Regions from separate parts of the Mediterraneibacter gnavus ATCC 29149 genome, predicted to be linked through region 1. Evidence: predicted binding sites of a transcription regulator. Region 1 holds the regulator's gene; the other holds the start of a gene.
The links. Region 1 encodes Rex, which represses fermentation and respiration genes when NADH is low (regulators of the CRP and FNR family bind a similar motif). Its sites were predicted from a motif close to ATTGTTAANTANTTAACAAT; they were not measured.
Positions count from the first base shown of each region.

Region 2: FXV78_RS02775 (aminoglycoside phosphotransferase family protein) is a predicted target of Rex. The motif match lies at 3,467-3,486, and genes of this name have one in related genera.

Region 1 is NZ_CP043051.1:2,787,355-2,799,714, reverse strand. It holds gene alr (alanine racemase) at 1-157, opposite strand, end outside; gene FXV78_RS13850 (NAD(P)H-hydrate dehydratase) at 160-1,659, opposite strand; gene FXV78_RS13845 (redox-sensing transcriptional repressor Rex) at 1,748-2,392, opposite strand; gene FXV78_RS13840 (ABC-F family ATP-binding cassette domain-containing protein) at 2,544-4,469, shown strand; gene FXV78_RS13835 (zf-HC2 domain-containing protein) at 4,502-5,152, opposite strand; gene FXV78_RS13830 (RNA polymerase sigma factor) at 5,145-5,636, opposite strand; gene FXV78_RS13825 (NADP-dependent isocitrate dehydrogenase) at 5,838-7,034, opposite strand; gene FXV78_RS13820 (GntR family transcriptional regulator) at 7,048-7,713, opposite strand; gene FXV78_RS13815 (2-isopropylmalate synthase) at 7,736-9,124, opposite strand; gene FXV78_RS13810 (phosphoglycerate dehydrogenase) at 9,282-10,445, opposite strand; gene serC (3-phosphoserine/phosphohydroxythreonine transaminase) at 10,447-11,529, opposite strand; gene ilvB (biosynthetic-type acetolactate synthase large subunit) at 11,576-12,360, opposite strand, start outside.
Region 2 is NZ_CP043051.1:553,263-559,517, forward strand. It holds gene FXV78_RS02760 (undecaprenyl-diphosphate phosphatase) at 1-367, opposite strand, end outside; gene FXV78_RS02765 (Cof-type HAD-IIB family hydrolase) at 378-1,205, opposite strand; gene FXV78_RS02770 (cell wall hydrolase) at 1,349-2,482, shown strand; gene FXV78_RS02775 (aminoglycoside phosphotransferase family protein) at 2,549-3,304, opposite strand; gene adhE (bifunctional acetaldehyde-CoA/alcohol dehydrogenase) at 3,589-6,210, opposite strand.

The sequences.
Region 1 (12,360 bases):
GCATACAGGCAATCGGAACCGCACCATGTCCATATCCGTCTGTTTTCACTACGGCAATAAATTTTGCGCCTTCTCCAACCCTCTTTTTCATCTGTTCCATGTTATATGAAATTGCATCCAGATCAATCTCTGCATACACTCTGCTGTGTTTTTCCATCATTATCTCCCCTTTTCTGTCTTTTTGATACAAGCTGCGATCCCCTCTGTCAGATCTTCTGCCAGAACGCTGTAAGCGCCTCTCCTCTCTCTGGCTGCATCTCCTCCACAGGCATGAAGATACACTCCCAGCACAGTCCCTTCATACACTTTCATATGCTGCGCCAGAAGCCCTGTGATCACTCCGGCAAGCACATCGCCGGAACCGGCCTTTGCCATCGCACTGTTTCCAGCAGTATTCAGAAACATCTGCCGGTCTTTTCCTGCCACAAGCGTACGTGCATCCTTCAGTGCACAAACAACACCATAGCTGTCTGTAAATTCTTTTAACGCAGCAAATCTGTTTTTCCCAAGTTCCGGGATGGTACACCCCAAAAGTCCTGCCATTTCTTTCATATGTGGTGTCAGTACAAATGGCTTTTTTTCTTTTGGAAGAAGTTCCATATGATCCGCCAAAAGATTCAAACCGTCTGCATCGATCACACATGGGACCTCTGCATATTTCATCAAATAAGAAAGTATCTGCCCGGCGGTCCTGCTTTTTCCAAGTCCGCATCCGATACAGATTACATCTGCCCACTTCAAAAGACTTTGCAGTTTTTCTTCCTCATATTCTGTATAGGTGGATACGATCGCTTCCGGTAAGAGCTGCTGCAAAATCGTCCGGTTCGATTCTTCTGTATAGATCTGTACCAGACCGCCACCACTTATATAAGCTGCACGTGCACTTAAGTATGCCGCACCAGACATCCCCTTACTGCCCGTGATCATCAGAATCTTTCCATAACTTCCCTTGTGGGAATTCTTTTTCCGATCCGGAAGAAATTTGGAAAGATCCGATTTTTCCAATGTGTAACAGACTTCCGGATTTTCTTCAAAAAGTTTTGTCCCGATCCCGATTTCCACAGGGATTACCTCGCCCGCATAATCGGATCCCGGAAACAAAACAGTTCCCAGTTTCTCACATGCAAAAGAAACTGTCAAGTCCGCATGAAATGCCGTTCCCAGCACCTGTCCGTCAAAAGAGCTGATTCCTGACGGAATATCGATTGCCACTTTCTCTGCATGTATCTGGTTCATTTCTTCGATCACATCTTTATAATGCCCCTCGATCGTCCTGCTTAAACCTACACCAAACACAGCATCTATGACAACAGTATATTCTTTTGGGGGAATGTTTGTGACAACGGAAACACCCAGATTGGATGCGATCTGCCTCTGCTGTCTGCATTCTTCACTCATGGATGTTTCTTTCCCTGCAAAAACCGCACACACATCTTTTCCCTCCAGATAAAGAAGTCTTGCAACGGCGAATCCATCTCCACCATTATTTCCACTTCCGCACACAACAAGACAGTGATCCAGACTGATTCCTTTCTCTTTCATCACTTCCACTGTTTTCAGAGCTGCCCGCTCCATCAATACCAGAGAAGGAATCCCGATCTTTTGAATCGTATATTCATCCGCTCTCTGCATCCACGCTCCGTCTGGTAAATATCTCATACCCGATCTCCCTTCTGCTCCTGAAAAGAAAGGACGTGCAGCCAGATATTTTCCGACCACACGCCTTTGCACATGAACTGAGTTATTCTTACTTGTTTTGTTCTTCCCGGTGACGACTGACATTATATGACAGCTTCATCAGACTGTCTGAAAGATGTACGCTTTCTACGATCACATCTTTTGGCAGATTCAGATCTGTATGTGCAAAATTCCAGATAGCCTGGATTCCATTGTCCACTAATAACTCTGCAACTTCTTTTGCTTTCGATTTTGGAATCGTCAGTGCTGCAATCTCAATCTCATTGTTCTGAAGAAATTCCTGCAGCTCATCCATCATCCGTACCGGAATTCCGCGGATGGCAACTCCTTCAAGCCGGGGATTCACATCAAAAAGTCCTTTTAAAATAAATCCGCCTTTTTCAAAAGAGGCATAATTAGCAAGAGCCTGTCCCAGATTACCTGCACCTATGATAATGAAATTGTGGCTTCTGTCCAGTCCGAGAATCTTGCCGATCTCCGTATATAAATATTTTACATTATACCCGTATCCCTGTTGCCCGAATCCCCCGAAATTATTGAGATCCTGTCGAATCTGGGATGCCGTGACATGCATCTTCTTACTTAGATCGTTGGATGAGATCCTCTCCACCTGATCTTCCATCAAATCTCCAAGGTATCTATAATATCTGGGGAGCCTGCTGATAACTGCACGGGATATTTTTCTTTCTTCCACTGATTGTACCCTCCAATTTTAATCTTTTCTTATTATATAGAATTGTGAAAGATAAGTCAAACTTTTATATTGTATTTTGCCGTGTTTTCGTTATAATGAAATGGTGATGATTCGAAATAATCAGTTATTGTCAAAATACAGGAGGAATTTCATGATACTCGCATGTCATAATTTAAATAAATCATTCGGCGACCATCTCATTGTCCGGGATGGCTCTTTTCATGTAGAAGACCGTGAAAAAGCTGCACTTGTCGGCGTCAACGGTGCAGGAAAATCAACAATCTTCAAAATGATCGTAGGAGAACTGCCTCTGGATGAAGGAGACGTTATTCTGACAAAAGGAAAGACGCTTGGCTATCTTGCCCAGCATCAGAATCTGGATACTACAAACACGATCTATGAAGAACTAAAAACTGCAAAATCTGATATTATCGCTCTGGAGGCCCAGATCCGCGCCATCGAACTGGAGTTAAAATCTCTTTCCGGAGAGGAACTGACAAACCGTTTAAACACTTACAACCGGCTGATGTCAGAATTTGAATCGAAAAACGGTTACGCCTACGAAAGTGAGATCACCGGTGTTTTAAAAGGTCTTGGCTTTACAGAAGAAGAATTCTCAAAACCCACAGACACCCTTTCCGGCGGTCAGAAAACCAGGGTATCTCTCGGAAAACTTTTGCTCACAAAACCAGATATCCTGTTGTTGGACGAACCGACCAACCACCTGGATCTGAACTCCATCAGCTGGCTGGAGACGTATCTTCTGAACTATCCGGGTGCAGTTCTGATTGTTTCCCATGACCGGTTTTTCTTAAACCGCGTTGTGACAAAGGTCATCGAGATTGAAAACGGCTCTGTACGCATGTATACCGGCAATTACAAAGACTATGCACAGAAAAAACAGATGATCCGGGATGCGCAGCTCAAAGAATATTTAAACCAGCAGCGTGAAATCAAGCATCAGGAAGCAGTCATTGAAAAACTGCGCTCTTTCAACCGTGAAAAATCAATCAAACGCGCGGAAAGCAGGGAAAAAATGCTCTCCAAAATCACACCTGTCGAAAGACCCGCAGAAGCGGCAAGAGAGATGCACTTTACACTGGAACCTTCCGAAGTCAGTGGAAATGACGTTTTAAGTATCGAATCCCTCGGGAAACGTTTTGACAGTCAGGTGTTATTCCATGATATCAGCTTTGAAATCAAGCGCGGAGAGCACGTAGCGATCATCGGAGACAATGGAACCGGAAAAACAACACTCTTGAAAATACTCAATCAGGTCGTAGAACCGGATTCCGGAAGTTTTACACTGGGTTCTAAAGTTCAGATCGGATACTACGATCAGGAACATCATGTGCTGCACAATGAAAAAACTATTTTCGACGAGATTTCCGACGATTATCCGACACTCACCAATACGCAGATCCGAAACACTCTTGCAGCATTTCAGTTTACCGGAGACGATGTCTACAAGCTGATCCGGGATTTAAGCGGTGGAGAAAAAGGACGTGTCTCTCTTGCAAAACTGATGCTTTCAGAAGCCAATTTTCTGATTCTTGACGAGCCGACCAACCACCTGGATATTACTTCCAAAGAAATTCTGGAGCAGGCACTCAACGAATATACCGGCACGGTTCTGTACGTATCCCATGACCGGTACTTTATCAACCAGACTGCCACCCGGATTCTGGAACTGGTCAACCAGACTTTTGTCAATTATATCGGAAACTATGATTACTATCTGGAGAAAAAAGAAGAACTGACCGCCGCATACGCCACCCCGGCTGCTGATCAGACAGTTCCTCAAAATACCACCGAATCGACACCTTCAGACTCCAAACTAAGCTGGCAGGAACAAAAGGAACTGCAGGCAAAAGAACGAAAACGAAAAAATGAACTGAAAAAGACGGAAGACCGAATTGCTGTTCTGGAAGAACGAAATGTGGAAATCGACGAGCTGATGACGCAGGAAGAAGTCTATTCCAATTCTGTCAAATGTCAGGAACTTGCATTGGAAAAAGATGCAAACAATACCGAACTGGAAGAACTGTACGAAAAATGGGAAGAACTCGCAGAATAATCTGCGAGTCCTTTCCATTTCATTTTCTAATATCACTTCTTCCAGATAGGAGTCATTTCTTTTAATATCTCCGGTATTTTTTCATAAAAATTTTCCACATCAAACTTTCCATAGTATATGATATCCATATCCGCAGCTTTTCCGAGATAGATCATCTCATCTTCGTTCTGCTCTTGCAAATGAGGTTGTATATATGTGGACCACAGGTTTCGATTTAAATAAACCATTGCAATTTCCCTTTTTTCTGCTCCCTCTCCCACTGTTACAGGGTTACAAAAAACAGAGCCTGCCGAATCACTTCCTGCATAGGATAAATAGGCATCCTCTCCGACTATTTCCACTTCCATTTTCTGTGGATCAAACGGGATCGGCTCTTTCGGAAGCACCAGAATTGTATAAACTCCTGCCAGAAGGGCGCACACAAGAATCGCCCCAAGTATTGCTGCTGCGATCCTACGGTTGATCAATCTGTGTTTTAATTTCTGAAACAGTTCTTTTTCTGCCTGATTGATTTTTTTCTTATTCGGCAATATTATTTTTGCCCGCATTTTTTCCATTTCTTTTCTGCAGTCTTCACATTCCTTCAAATGTTCTTCTACCAGCTTCTTTGTATCCTCACTCACAATTTCATCTACATACAGCGGCATGATATCCTGTATTACATTACAACTGATTTTACTCATATCCCTGCTCCTCCATATACTCTTCAATTTTCTTTTTCGCTCTATAAAAAGTAACTCTCACCCAGCCGGAACTTTTTTGAAATAATGTTCCGATTTTTTCATAAGAAAGTTCTCCAAACACCCGCAAATTAAACACTTCTTTATATGGTTCTTCCATATTGTGAAGGAACTTGTGAATCAAAAATGCCTTTTCTTCATTCACCAGATTTTCTGCAAAATGAACTCCTACATCTACTATGTTTTCATACTCTGTCCAATCTGCATCATGCTTTTTTCGTCTGCAGTAGCTAAAATATGTATTCTTCGCAATTGTAAAAAGCCAGGCTCTGATATCCTTTCTCCCGTCAAATTGATTCAGAGATTTTAATGCTTTTACAAACGTCTCCTGCGCAATTTCTTCTGCTGTCACTTCATCCGGCGTCAGGCTGCGAACATATAGAAAAACTTCCCGAAAATACAGCTGATATATTTTTTCGAACTCCACATCTCCCCCTCCTTTCACCTTAATAACTGCTCACATTCTAAAACGTTACAAATCTTTTCATTTTATTATATAAAAAAATACATACTTTACAAAATTGTTTTTTTGCCCTGTTTTATCTCGTGATCATTCTCTCACCCGGGGTATAAAAAACGGGGTGAAAAATCCGATGTAAGATTTTTCACCCCACTTTTCTATTTTCTTTTACAATCTCTTCGCGATTGCTTTGATAAATCCTTCACTGTTTAAGACTGTCGGATTCTCAATTGTTGTGATCAGTGCCAGATCTTTTGTCATCTCTCCTGCCTCAATCGTATCGATCGTAGCTTTTTCCAGTCTGTCAGCAAACTCCATCAATTCTTTGTTTCCATCCAGCTCTCCGCGTTTTCTCAGCGCTCCGGACCATGCAAAGATCGTTGCCACAGAGTTTGTAGAAGTCTCTTCCCCTTTTAAGTGCTTGTAATAATGACGCTGTACCGTACCATGTGCCGCTTCATACTCATAATACCCTTCCGGAGAAACCAATACCGATGTCATCATTGCAAGAGAACCAAATGCTGAAGACACCATGTCGCTCATCACATCACCGTCATAGTTCTTACATGCCCAGATAAATCCGCCCTCTGATTTCATCACACGCGCTACGGCATCATCAATCAATGTATAGAAATATTCGATTCCCGCTGCTTTAAACTTCTCATCATATTCTGCATCGTAGATTTCCTGGAAAATATCTTTAAATGTATGGTCATATTTCTTGGAAATTGTATCCTTTGTTGCAAACCAGAGATCCTGTTTTGTGTCCAGTGCATAATTGAAACAGCTTCTTGCAAAACTTTCAATCGACTCATTGACATTATGCATTCCCTGTACGATTCCTGCGCCTGTAAACTCATGAACCAGCTCTCTTGTCTGCGTTCCGTCTTCTGCTGTGTAGACCAGCTCCACTTTTCCAACACCCGGAATCTTCATCTCGGATCCTTTATACACATCCCCATATGCATGTCTTGCGATCGTAATTGGCTTCTTCCAGCTTTTTACACAAGGCTCAATTCCTTTTACAACAATCGGAGCACGGAAAACTGTTCCGTCTAAAATAGCGCGGATCGTACCATTTGGACTCTTCCACATCTCTTTGAGATCATACTCTTCCATACGCGCCGCATTTGGAGTGATCGTCGCACATTTGACTGCCACTTTATATTTTTTCGTCGCATTTGCAGAATCTACTGTCACCTGATCGTTCGTCTCATTGCGGTGCTCCAGCCCCAGATCATAATATTCTGTATTCAGGTCAATGTATGGCTCCAGAAGATCTTCTTTGATCATCTTCCAGAGAATTCTTGTCATCTCGTCCCCGTCCATTTCCACGATTGGTGTGGTCATCTTAATTTTTTCCATGTTCCGTATCCTCCTAAATTTCTTCGTATCCCTGTTTTTTCAAATTCTGCATCACATGCAGGATGTGTTCGTTTGCAAGCTGCTCTGCCAGATCTGCATCGTTGTCTCGAATCGCACGAAGGATCTGCTTGTGCTCTCTGATCGACTTTCTGGCTCTCTCCTCTGAAACGACAGAGTTTCTTCTTGCCTGCTGCACATATTTATGAAAATCCATCAGGACATGGCTTAAAATCCGGCTGTCCGATGCTTCATACAAAATCTTATGGAATTTGCCATCCAGATCTGTCACCTGGTCTGCATTATTTCCACTTACTTTTTTCATATGGAATTCTGATAGAAGAATCACTTCTTCCAGCTCATCCAGCTGTTCCTCCGTAATATGCTCTGTTGCCCATCTGGCACACAACCCTTCCAGCATAGAACGCAGGATATAGATATCTCTGATATCCTTGGATGAAATTCCGGTCACATACGCTCCTTTGTTCGGTATGATCGTGACCAGTCCTTCCAGCTCCAGCTGCCTGAGTGCCTCTCTGACCGGTGTCCGGCTTACCCCCAGCTCTTTTCCGAGTGTATTCTCCCGCAGTTCATCATGCTCTTTATATTTTCCGCTCAGTATGTCTTCGCGGAGTCTCTGGAACACACGGCTTCCCAGAGAATTATCCTGATATTCGCCCATTTTCTATCTGTCAGCCTCCCAGCTACAATTTTATATGCAGTTCCTTACATATACTATCTATTTTGGCAATTAATTCGTCATCTGTCAAGACTGTAACGCGACCTTCTTCATACTCCTTATCTACCCACTCTTTCAATCGGCTGACCAGTTCTGAATTTTTATCCACCTGACTGCCCTGCGGAAGTTTATAGTAGGCATTGATCCAGTAGGCGATTCCCGCCGCTCCGGATGTATTGGAAACAGAAACCAGCGCTGGGCGGTTCAGGAATTTGTCTGTATCAAATATATTATAGATCTCTTCATTTTTGAGCATTCCATCCGCATGGATTCCAGCTCTTGTGACATTAAAATTCTTTCCGACAAACGGTGTCCTCGATGGCACTCTGTATCCGATTTCCTTCTCATAATATTCAGCCAGCTCTGTAATAACCGTTGTATCCATTCCATCCAGTGTTCCTCGAAGCTGTGCATACTCAAATACCATTGCCTCTAAAGGTGTATTACCCGTACGCTCTCCGATACCAAACAAGGAACAGTTCACTCCGCAGGCTCCGTAAAGCCACGCTGTCGTCGAATTATTGACTGCTTTATAGAAATCGTTGTGTCCGTGGAATTCGATCAGTTCACTTGGCACGCCCGCATGTGTCATCAGACCATAGATGATTCCCGGAATAGAACGCGGAATCACTGCACCCGGGAAATTCACCCCATATCCCATCGTATCACAGACACGGATCTTGACCGGGATCTGATACTCTTCCATCAGCTTCATCAGTTCCAGACAAAACGGAATCACAAAACCGTAAATATCAGAACGTGTGATATCTTCCAGATGACATCTCGGCCGAACTCCGGTTTCCATGCACTCACGCACAACAGATAAATAATGTTCCATCGCTTCCCGCCTCGTCATCTTCAGCTTGTAAAAAATATGATAATCGGAACAGCTGACCAAAATCCCTGTCTCCTTGAGACCGATATCTTTTACCAGCTGAAAATCCTTTTTACTGGCACGGATCCAGCTTGTCACTTCCGGAAACTGATATCCTCTCTCCAGACATTTGTAGACCGCATCCCGATCTTTCTTGCTGTACAGGAAAAACTCACTCTGACGAATCTTTCCGTTAGGACCTCCCAGACGATGGAAATAATCATAAATCGTCACAATCTGCTCTGTTGTATAAGGAGCTCTGGACTGCTGTCCGTCTCTAAATGTCGTATCTGTGATCCAGATTTCATCCGGCATATTATGCGGCACAATACGGTCATTGAATGCAATCTTTGGGATTTCATCATAATGGAACAGATTCCGGAACACATTCGGCGTATCTACATCCACCAGTGGATACATGTGTTCTTCCAGTTCCAGAAGATTTGTGTGCTGATTCAAACGTACTTTTCTATTTTCCATGATTTTCTCCTCCGTCCACTCTTTAGCACTCTACTTAGTAAAAGTTCTTGTATAATTGTATACACTCATACATGTATTGTCAATAGTAATTTTTCTTACTATAACTGCAAAAGGCAGATGCCCTGATCCTTTCAATCAGATAACATCTGCCTTTTTCTCACACGATCACTCTTACTTTCAGAACACCTTCTACTGCTTCCAGTGCTTTCGCAATCTGTCCGGAAACCTCGGATTCTACGTCGATCATCGTATAAGCATATTCCTTCTTACTCTTATTTGCCATCAGGGAAATATTCATTCCCTCGCCTGCCAGAAGTGCTGTAAACTGTCCCAGCATATTCGGGATGTTGCGGTGCAGGATTGTAATTCTTGCTCCGCTTCCTTTCACTCCCATATCGCAGTCCGGATAATTTACAGAATGTGTAATATTTCCGTTCTGCAGATAATCCATCACTTCTGCAACTGCCATTTTGGCGCAATTATCCTCAGACTCTTCTGTGGAAGCTCCCAAATGCGGAATCACGATTGCGCCTCTGACACCTACGATCTCTTTTGTCGGGAAGTCCGTCACATAACTGCGCACTTTCTCAGATACTAAAGCATCCACGATATCTTCCTGATTGACCAGTACATCTCTCGCAAAATTCAGGATCACTACCCCGTCTTTCATCAGACTGATGGCGTCTTTGTTGATCATTCCTTTTGTATCGTCCAGTGCCGGAACATGAACGGTCAGATAATCGCACTCTTTGTACAATTCATCCACGGATTTTGCATGATGAATATTTCTGGAAAGCTTCCATGCCGCATCTACGGATACATACGGGTCATATCCATATACTTCCATTCCCAGATGTGTCGCTGCATTCGCCACCAGAACTCCGATCGCTCCCAGACCGATCACTCCTATTTTTTTTCCTTCCAGCTCCGTTCCTGCAAAAGCTTTCTTCTTCTTTTCTGTGATTTTTGCGATATCTCCGTCTTCTTCGTACTCCTGCACCCAGTTGATACCTCCGATAATGTCACGGGCTGCCAGAAGCATTCCTGCAATTACGAGTTCTTTCACACCATTTGCATTGGCTCCGGGTGTATTGAATACTACGATCCCTTTCTCCGCACAACGATCCAGAGGAATATTGTTCACACCTGCACCTGCTCTTGCCACAACTTTCAGGTTCTCCGGCAGTTCCATCTCATGCATAGATGCACTTCTGACCAAAATTGCGTCTGCCGCCTCTGCAGCCTCTGTTTTTTGATAGTTCTCTGTAAATTTATCGAGTCCAATCTGAGAGATTGGATTCAGGCAATGATACTGATACATACTACGCATTTTCCTCCTCAAACTTCTTCATAAACGCAACGAGAGCTTCTACTCCTTCATACGGCATTGCGTTGTAAATACTTGCACGCATTCCGCCTACAGTACGGTGTCCCTTCAGATTTTCCAGTCCGGCTTCTTTTGCTTCTTTCACAAATTTGGCATCCAGATCTTTGTCTCCTGTCACAAATGGAACATTCATCAGAGAACGGTCTTTTTTCTCCACGGTTCCTTTGAACAACTTACTTTCGTCCAGAAAATCGTACAACAGTTTAGCTTTCTTTTCATTTTTCTCTTTCATCGCAGAAAGGCCGCCCATCTTCTTCAGCCACTTAAACACTTTTCCGCAAATATAGATTCCGTATGCAGGCGGAGTGTTGTAGAGAGAATCCGCATCTGCATGCGTTTTGTATTTCAGCATCGTCGGTGTGCCTGGAAGCACATCTTCTGTGATCAGGTCTTCCCGGATAATCACGATCACAACACCTGCCGGTCCGATATTTTTCTGTACGCCTCCATAGATCACTCCATATTTTGTGACATCTACAGGCTCAGAGAGGAAACAGGAAGAAACGTCTGCAACCAGCGTCTTTCCTTTTGTATTCGGCAGTTCTTTAAATTTTGTTCCGTAAATCGTATTATTCTCACAGATGTATACATAATCTGCATCTTCTGAAACCGGAAGATCCGAACAGTCCGGAATATAAGAAAAAGTCTTGTCTGCAGAAGATGCGATCCGGTTTACGGTTCCATACTTTTCTGCCTCATCCGCTGCTTTTTTTGCCCACTGACCGGTCACAATGTAATCTGCCACCCGGTTCTTCATCAGATTCATCGGAATCATCGCAAACTGCTGAGATGCTCCGCCCTGCAAAAATAAAACCTTGTAATTGTCCGGAATATCCATCAGCTCTCTGAGATCTGCCTCTGCTTCCTGAATAATCGTCTCGAAGGCTTTCGAGCGATGACTCATTTCCATAACCGACATTCCGGTTCCTCTGTAATCTAACATTTCATCTGCTGCTTCTTTTAGCACTTCTTCCGGCAGCACTGCCGGTCCGGCTGAAAAATTGTACACTCTACTCATCTTCTTTTCCTCCTGAATTTCATTTTTATATTGAAACAAAGAAAATTTATTCTTCGTTCAAATCCATCTCATCAAACACTTCGCTGATCGCAGCTCCCGGCGCAACCATCGGCCACACCTTGTCATCCTGGTCGATCTGGCAGTCCAGCACAACAGGACGCTGCATCTTTACTGCTTTTGCAAAAGCGTCTGCAAACTCTTCTTTTGTTGTCACACGGATTCCTTCTGCTCCAAGCGCCTGTGCCAGCTTTACAAAATCCACCGCATCATCCAGGATTGTCTGGGAATAATGCTGATTGTAAAAGAGATTCTGCCACTGGCGTACCATACCAAGCACATGATTGTTCACCACGACCTGTACGATCGGAATCTGATATCTCGCAGCTGTTGCGATCTCATTCATGTTCATACGGAAACATCCGTCTCCGGCGATATTGACTACGGTCTTTTCCGGACAGCCCATTTTGGCTCCGATGGATGCGCCAAGTCCATATCCCATTGTTCCAAGTCCTCCGGATGACAAGAGCGTCCTTGGCTCTTTATATTTATAATACTGTGCAGCCCACATCTGATGCTGTCCTACTTCTGTCGTAATGATTGCATCTCCTTTTGTCTGCCTGTAAATCTCTTCTACGATATACGGACCGGTCAGCTTTCCATCCTCATACTGAAGCGGATATTCTTTCTGATACGCTGCAATCTGTTCCATCCACTCCGGATGTGACTGTTCCTCAAGTCTTGCATTCAACCGCATTAAAACTTCTTTCAAATCTCCGACGATTCCATGATCGATCAACACGTTTTTGTTCATCTCTGCCGGATCGATATCAA
Region 2 (6,255 bases), 1.3 Mb from region 1:
CGATCAGCATCGTAGCAACTACATAAGAATTATTAAATTTTTCTTCAATAAAATCATTAAACAGGATTCCTACCACTCCTGCCGGTATGGAAGCGATCACTACTTTCACCCAGAGCTGCAGCGTCATTTTTTTCTGCTTTTCTGTCTTTTTCGGTGAAAACGGATTCAGCCGGTGAAAATAAATCACAACAACTGCCATGATCGCACCAAGCTGGATCACCACGTTAAACATATCCAGATACGACTGGCTGAAATTCAGCTTCACAAATTCTTCTACCAGGATCAAATGTCCTGTACTGCTGATCGGGAGCCATTCTGTAATTCCTTCCACAATCCCCAGTATGATTACTTTTAATGCTTCTAACATATCTCTCCTCCTATCTCAAAGCAAACTTTTCGACTGCTTTTGCCACGCCTTCTTCCTCATTCGTATCCGTCACATAATCTGCTACCGCTTTTACACTTTCCTCTGCATTGCCCATGGCAACTCCAAATCCCACGGCCTTTAACATTTCAAGATCATTGTCCCCGTCTCCGCATGCCATAATCTCATCTCTGTCAATTCCAAGTCTGTGCCCAAGCTCAATCATTCCAATTCCCTTATCGATTCCCTGAGCATTAATCTCAATGTTATTTCCAAGCGATCCCGTCAATACCAGCCCCGGAATCTCTTCCAGCTCTTTTCTGGCACGCTCTATATCCTGCATATCCGCAAACATAAGCTGCAGTTTGTCTGCATCGCGCTCTGCTTCGCCATACCATTTTACAATAGACGGAACTACAGTCCTGGTAGACCTTACATACTCCCACATATGCGGATTCTTGTGATAACGCCAAATTTCCTGTAGCTGATTTTCCTGCGCATATACCTCCCGGTCAAAGTACGCCTCTTGTAATGTATCATACTTTTCTGTGATTTCCAACGCTTTCTTTCCTTTTTCATAAGGAACCGGATGCGAAAGAATCGTTTTTTCATGGATCAAATCGTAGATTCTCGCCCCATTGGTCGTCAGCGCATACTGCATTCCCTGTATCGCTCTTACCTGTCCTGGAATACCGGTAAGCGGCCGCCCGGTCGCTACCAGCACAATGATCCCCTGCGCGATGGCCTCCTCCAGTACACTCTTTGTATGATCAGTTACCTCTTTTTTTGAATTGAGCAAAGTCCCGTCCAAATCCAGTCCTATCATTTTTATCTTTTTCATGAAGCCTACTCCTCATCTTTCTGTTACTGCTCACAGTAACCTCTTTCTTAAAGTTTTGTAACTTATTTTATCAAAATTTGCGTTATTTCGCAATTTATAGTATAATAGCGAAACAGACTTTTTTATAGAAAGGAATTAAAGTTATGAAATCAGGCTTAAAACGCAGGCTGCAAACAGGTACTGCACTTATTTGCTCCCTCGCAATGGCTTTTTCTGTTCTCCCTGTTTCCGCAGAGGAAAGCACCCAAAGCCTCGAAAGCAAAACTTCTGATCTGGCAGGCCAGCTGGCCGGTATCAATCAGGAACTTGTCGCCATCAGCGATCAGATATCTACGACTGAGATGCAGGTTGAGATTACGAATGGCGAGATTCAAAGGACAAAAGATTCCTTAGCCGACGCACAGGCAAAAGAAGCTCAACAGTATAATGACATGAAGACACGTATTAAGTATATGTACGAGACCGGAAGCGCATCACTTCTGGAAATGCTCTTTTCTGCAGAGGATATGACTGACTTTCTGAACAAAGCAGATTTTATCCAGAACATCAGCGACTATGACCGCAAGATGCTCACTGAACTGCAGGAGACGAAAAATCAAATCGCAGAAGAGGAAAAGACTCTTCAGGCACAGCAGGATTCTCTGGTCTCACTCCAGACAAGTCTGGATAAGAAGCAGTCTGATCTCGAAGCGAAAGCCGCTGCTACTTCTACTGATCTGGCTACATTTCAGGCACAGCTTGCAGCACTTAGAGCACAGGAAGCTGCAGAACTGGAAGCAAAAAGACAGCAGGAACTTCAGCAGCAACAGCAGCAGAAATCGGACAAGCCTTCATCCGGTGACGGTAACTCAACAGTGACTCCGACACCTCCGACTACACCGGATTCCGGCGGAGATATCATTCAGGGAGGAGGCTCTGATGCAACCCATGATGAGCTCACTACCTTTGCCGCTTTATTGGACTGCGAGGCCATACATGATTATAATTCCATGCTGGCTGTAGCGACCGTGATCATGAATCGTGTGGAAAGTCCGCTTTTCCCGAATTCAATTCACGGTGTCATCTATGCAACCGGACAGTTTGAACCGGTCTGGAGCGGAAGACTTGATTCTGTTCTGAATTCCGGTCCGTCCAGCCTGGCACTTCAGGTTACCCAGGACGCAGTCAACGGAGCAAGACTTTCTTCTGTCATTGACTGCTACTACTTCCTGTATGCAGGTGCTACCGATCGTCCGGGAGTCAATGTCGGCGGGAATCTTTTCTTCCAGAGCTGGTAGAAATTTATACGTACATAAAAAGAAGGCTGAAAATCGGTTTGTTAATACCGATCTTCAGCCTCTTTTCTATTGGTAATCCATAACATCAATCCATCTCATCAGGAAATCTTTCTCAAGCGCATTTTCCTTGGAAAGCTGTGCTGCTGCGACGATCGGAAGCCACTGCTGTACATACTGCATTGCTGTATCACTCTTCTTACAGAAAATCTTCAGGTACAGATCTGCTTTTTCCTGACTTTCCAGTGCAAACAAAAGATAGGTCATAGCTGCATCCGCACTTGCATTTCCCTGTGTCACATGAGCCCAGTCAATCACAGTCATCTTACCGTTCTTTCCAACGATCACGTTGCTCGGATTAAAATCTCCGTGACAGATCTTGTCATGCTTCGGCATACTTTCCAGTCGTGTCATCAGTTCATATCTTGTCGTCGCATCCAGGACTTTTAATCCATTGATCTGCCGGGCAAATTTATCTTTCATCTTGTTTAAAAGAGGTGCCTTTTTACTTGTAACACTCAGCTGCAGATCCACAAAATCATTCATATATTTCTCCAGATTTGTAGGATCGACCTTCATCATCTCTTCCATTGTCTTACCATCTTTGTACTCGATCACCAGAGCCCATTTTCCATCGATCTGTGTCACTTCTTTTACACTCGGGATATCCAGTCCTGCTTCTTCAACACGGGCAGTATTTAAAGCCTCATTCAGTACGTCTGACTTCGGATGCTCTTTTGCAAATACTTTTACAATTCCTTCTTCACATTTGTACACTTCTTTGTAAGAACGTTTTACGATTAAGTTTTTTTCTTCCAGTTTCATAAAAATTGCCTCCTGTCATACATTCTATCCCGCCCGGTAAATCCTTCCGGTGTGGTATCTGTTTTTCTTTTACTGACCTTATTATAGCTCCTGCTTTTTTGAAATGTAAGCCCCTAAAGTTAACTTTGTGCAATTTTTCACGATATTTTTTTACTGAATATAATTGTTAATTTCTTAACTTTTTTTAACGATTTTCTTCTTTTATATTTTCACAAAAAGAGGACACTCCTCCCGTCATTTCTGGCGTTTGGAATGTCCTTCTCTCTTATTTTCCTTACCGGAAATTATTTTCCATAGTAGCATTTCAGGTAAAGTTCTTTGATCTCTTTCATCAGTGGGTATCTTGGGTTTGCTCCTGTACACTGGTCATTGAATGCCTGCTCTACCATGTCATCCAGTGTGTCAAGGAAGTATTTCTCATCGATACCATACTCTTTGATGGATTTCTTGATTCCGATCTGTTCTTTTAATACTTCCAGTTTTGCAAGGAAGTTCTCAAATACTTCTTTGTCATCTTTTCCTGTGCATCCTGCAAAACGTCCTAACTCAGCGTATCTTGCAAGTGCATGTGGATACTGATACTGAGAGAATGTTCCCATCTTAGTTGGAACCTCAGATGCATTGTATCTCATAACTTCTGTCAGAAGTACTGCGTTTGCAACACCGTGTGGCAGATGGTGGAATGCTCCCAGTTTATGAGCCATAGAGTGGTTCAATCCAAGGAATGCATTTGCGAATGCCATACCAGCCATACAAGAAGCGTTTGCCATCTCTTCACGTGCTTTCGGATCATTTGCTCCGTTCTCATATGCAGATGGAAGGTTTTCAAATACCATCTTCACTGCTTTCATAGCAAGACCATCTGTGTAGTCTGTAGCCATGATAGATACAAATGCTTCGATCGCATGTGTCATAACGTCGATACCTGATGCACTTGTCAGTCCTTTTGGCTGTGTCATCATGTTGTCAACATCAACGATTGCCATGTTCGGAAGTAACTGGTAATCAGCCAGCGGCCATTTTACACCTGTCTCTGCGTCTGTAATGATCGCAAATGGTGTTACCTCAGAACCTGTTCCTGAAGATGTCGGGATTGCTACGAAGTATGCTTTTTTACCCATCTCAGGGAATGTGTATACTCTCTTACGGATATCCATGAAGTCCATAGCCATATCTTCAAAGTTTGCATCCGGATATTCGTACATTACCCACATAATCTTAGCAGCGTCCATTGCAGATCCACCACCAAGAGCAATAATTGTATCAGGCTCGAAAGAACGCATCATGTCTGCACCTTTCTGTGCACACTGCAGTGTCGGGTCCGGAGCTACTTCATAGAAGCATGTGTGCTGGATTCCCATAGCATCCAGTTTCTCTTCGATTCCTTTTACATATCCGTTTTTGTACAGGAATGAGTCTGTTACGATGAATGCTTTTTTCTTGTGCATGATTGTTCCAAGTTCATCCAGTGCAACCGGCATGCTGCCTTTCTTGAAGTATACTTTTTCAGGTGTTCTGAACCAGAGCATGTTCTCTCTCCTCTCTGCAACTGTCTTCACGTTAATCAGGTGTTTTACTCCAACGTTTTCTGATACGGAGTTTCCGCCCCATGAACCACATCCCAGTGTAAGAGATGGAGCCAGTTTGAAGTTGTAAAGATCTCCGATACCACCCTGAGCTGCAGGAGTGTTGATCAGAACACGGCATGTCTTCATTGCTGCATAGTGTTTTTCAATCTTTTCTGTCTGTGCCGGATGAACGTACAGAGCAGATGTATGTCCATATCCACCGTCTGCTACAAGCTGTTCTGCTTTTGCAAGTGCTTCGTCAAATGTTTTTGCTTTATACATAGCAAGTACAGGAGATAATTTTTCGTGAGCAAATTCTTCTGAAATATCTACAGACTCTACTTCACCGATCAGGATTTTTGTATTCTCAGGAACATCTACACCTGCCATTTTTGCAATCTCATATGCAGATTTTCCAGGAATCTTGCTGTTTAATGCACCATTGATGATAATTGTCTTACGAACCTTATCAAGCTCAGCGCCTTTTTTCAGGAAGTAGCATCCACGATACTGGAATTCTTTCTTCACTTCTTCATAAATGCTATCCAGAACAGTAACTGACTGCTCAGAAGCACAGATCATACCATTGTCAAATGTTTTAGAATGGATGATAGAGTTTACTGCCATCTTGATATCTGCTGTATCATCAATGATAACAGGTGTATTTCCAGGTCCAACACCAAGTGCTGGTTTTCCTGAAGAATATGCAGCCTTCACCATTCCAGGACCACCTGTAGCCAGGATGATGTCAGAATCTCTCATAACCTGATTTGTCAGTTCCAGAGATGGAACATCGATCCATCCGATGATTCCTTCCGGTGCTCCGGCTTTTACGGCTGCATCCAATACTACCTTTGCAGCTTCGATCGTACATGCTTTTGCACTTGGGTGTGGACTGATGATAATTGCATTTCTTGTTTTCAAGCAGATCAGTGTTTTAAAGATTGCTGTAGATGTCGGGTTTGTTGTCGGGATAACAGCCGCAACAAGTCCAATCGGCTCTGCCACTTTTTTGATTCCGTATGCAGTGTCTTCTTCGATCACCCCACAAGTTTTTGTATCTTTATATGCATTATAGATGTACTCTGCTGCATAATGATTTTTAATGATTTTATCTTCAAGAACACCTCTCTGTGTCTCTTCAACTGCCATTTTAGCGAGTGGAATACGCATTTTGTTCGCTGCCATTGCTGCTTCATAGAAAATCTTATCAACCTGCTCCTGAGAGAATTTTGCAAATTCTTTCTGAGCTTCGCGCATTGCTTTCATCTTCGCTTCCAGTGTTTCTACGCTGTCTACGATTGCAGGTACTCCCATCTCTTCTTTTTTCTTCGCCATTTCAATAATCCTCCTGTAATTGACTTGGTTTCTTAATTACAGGTA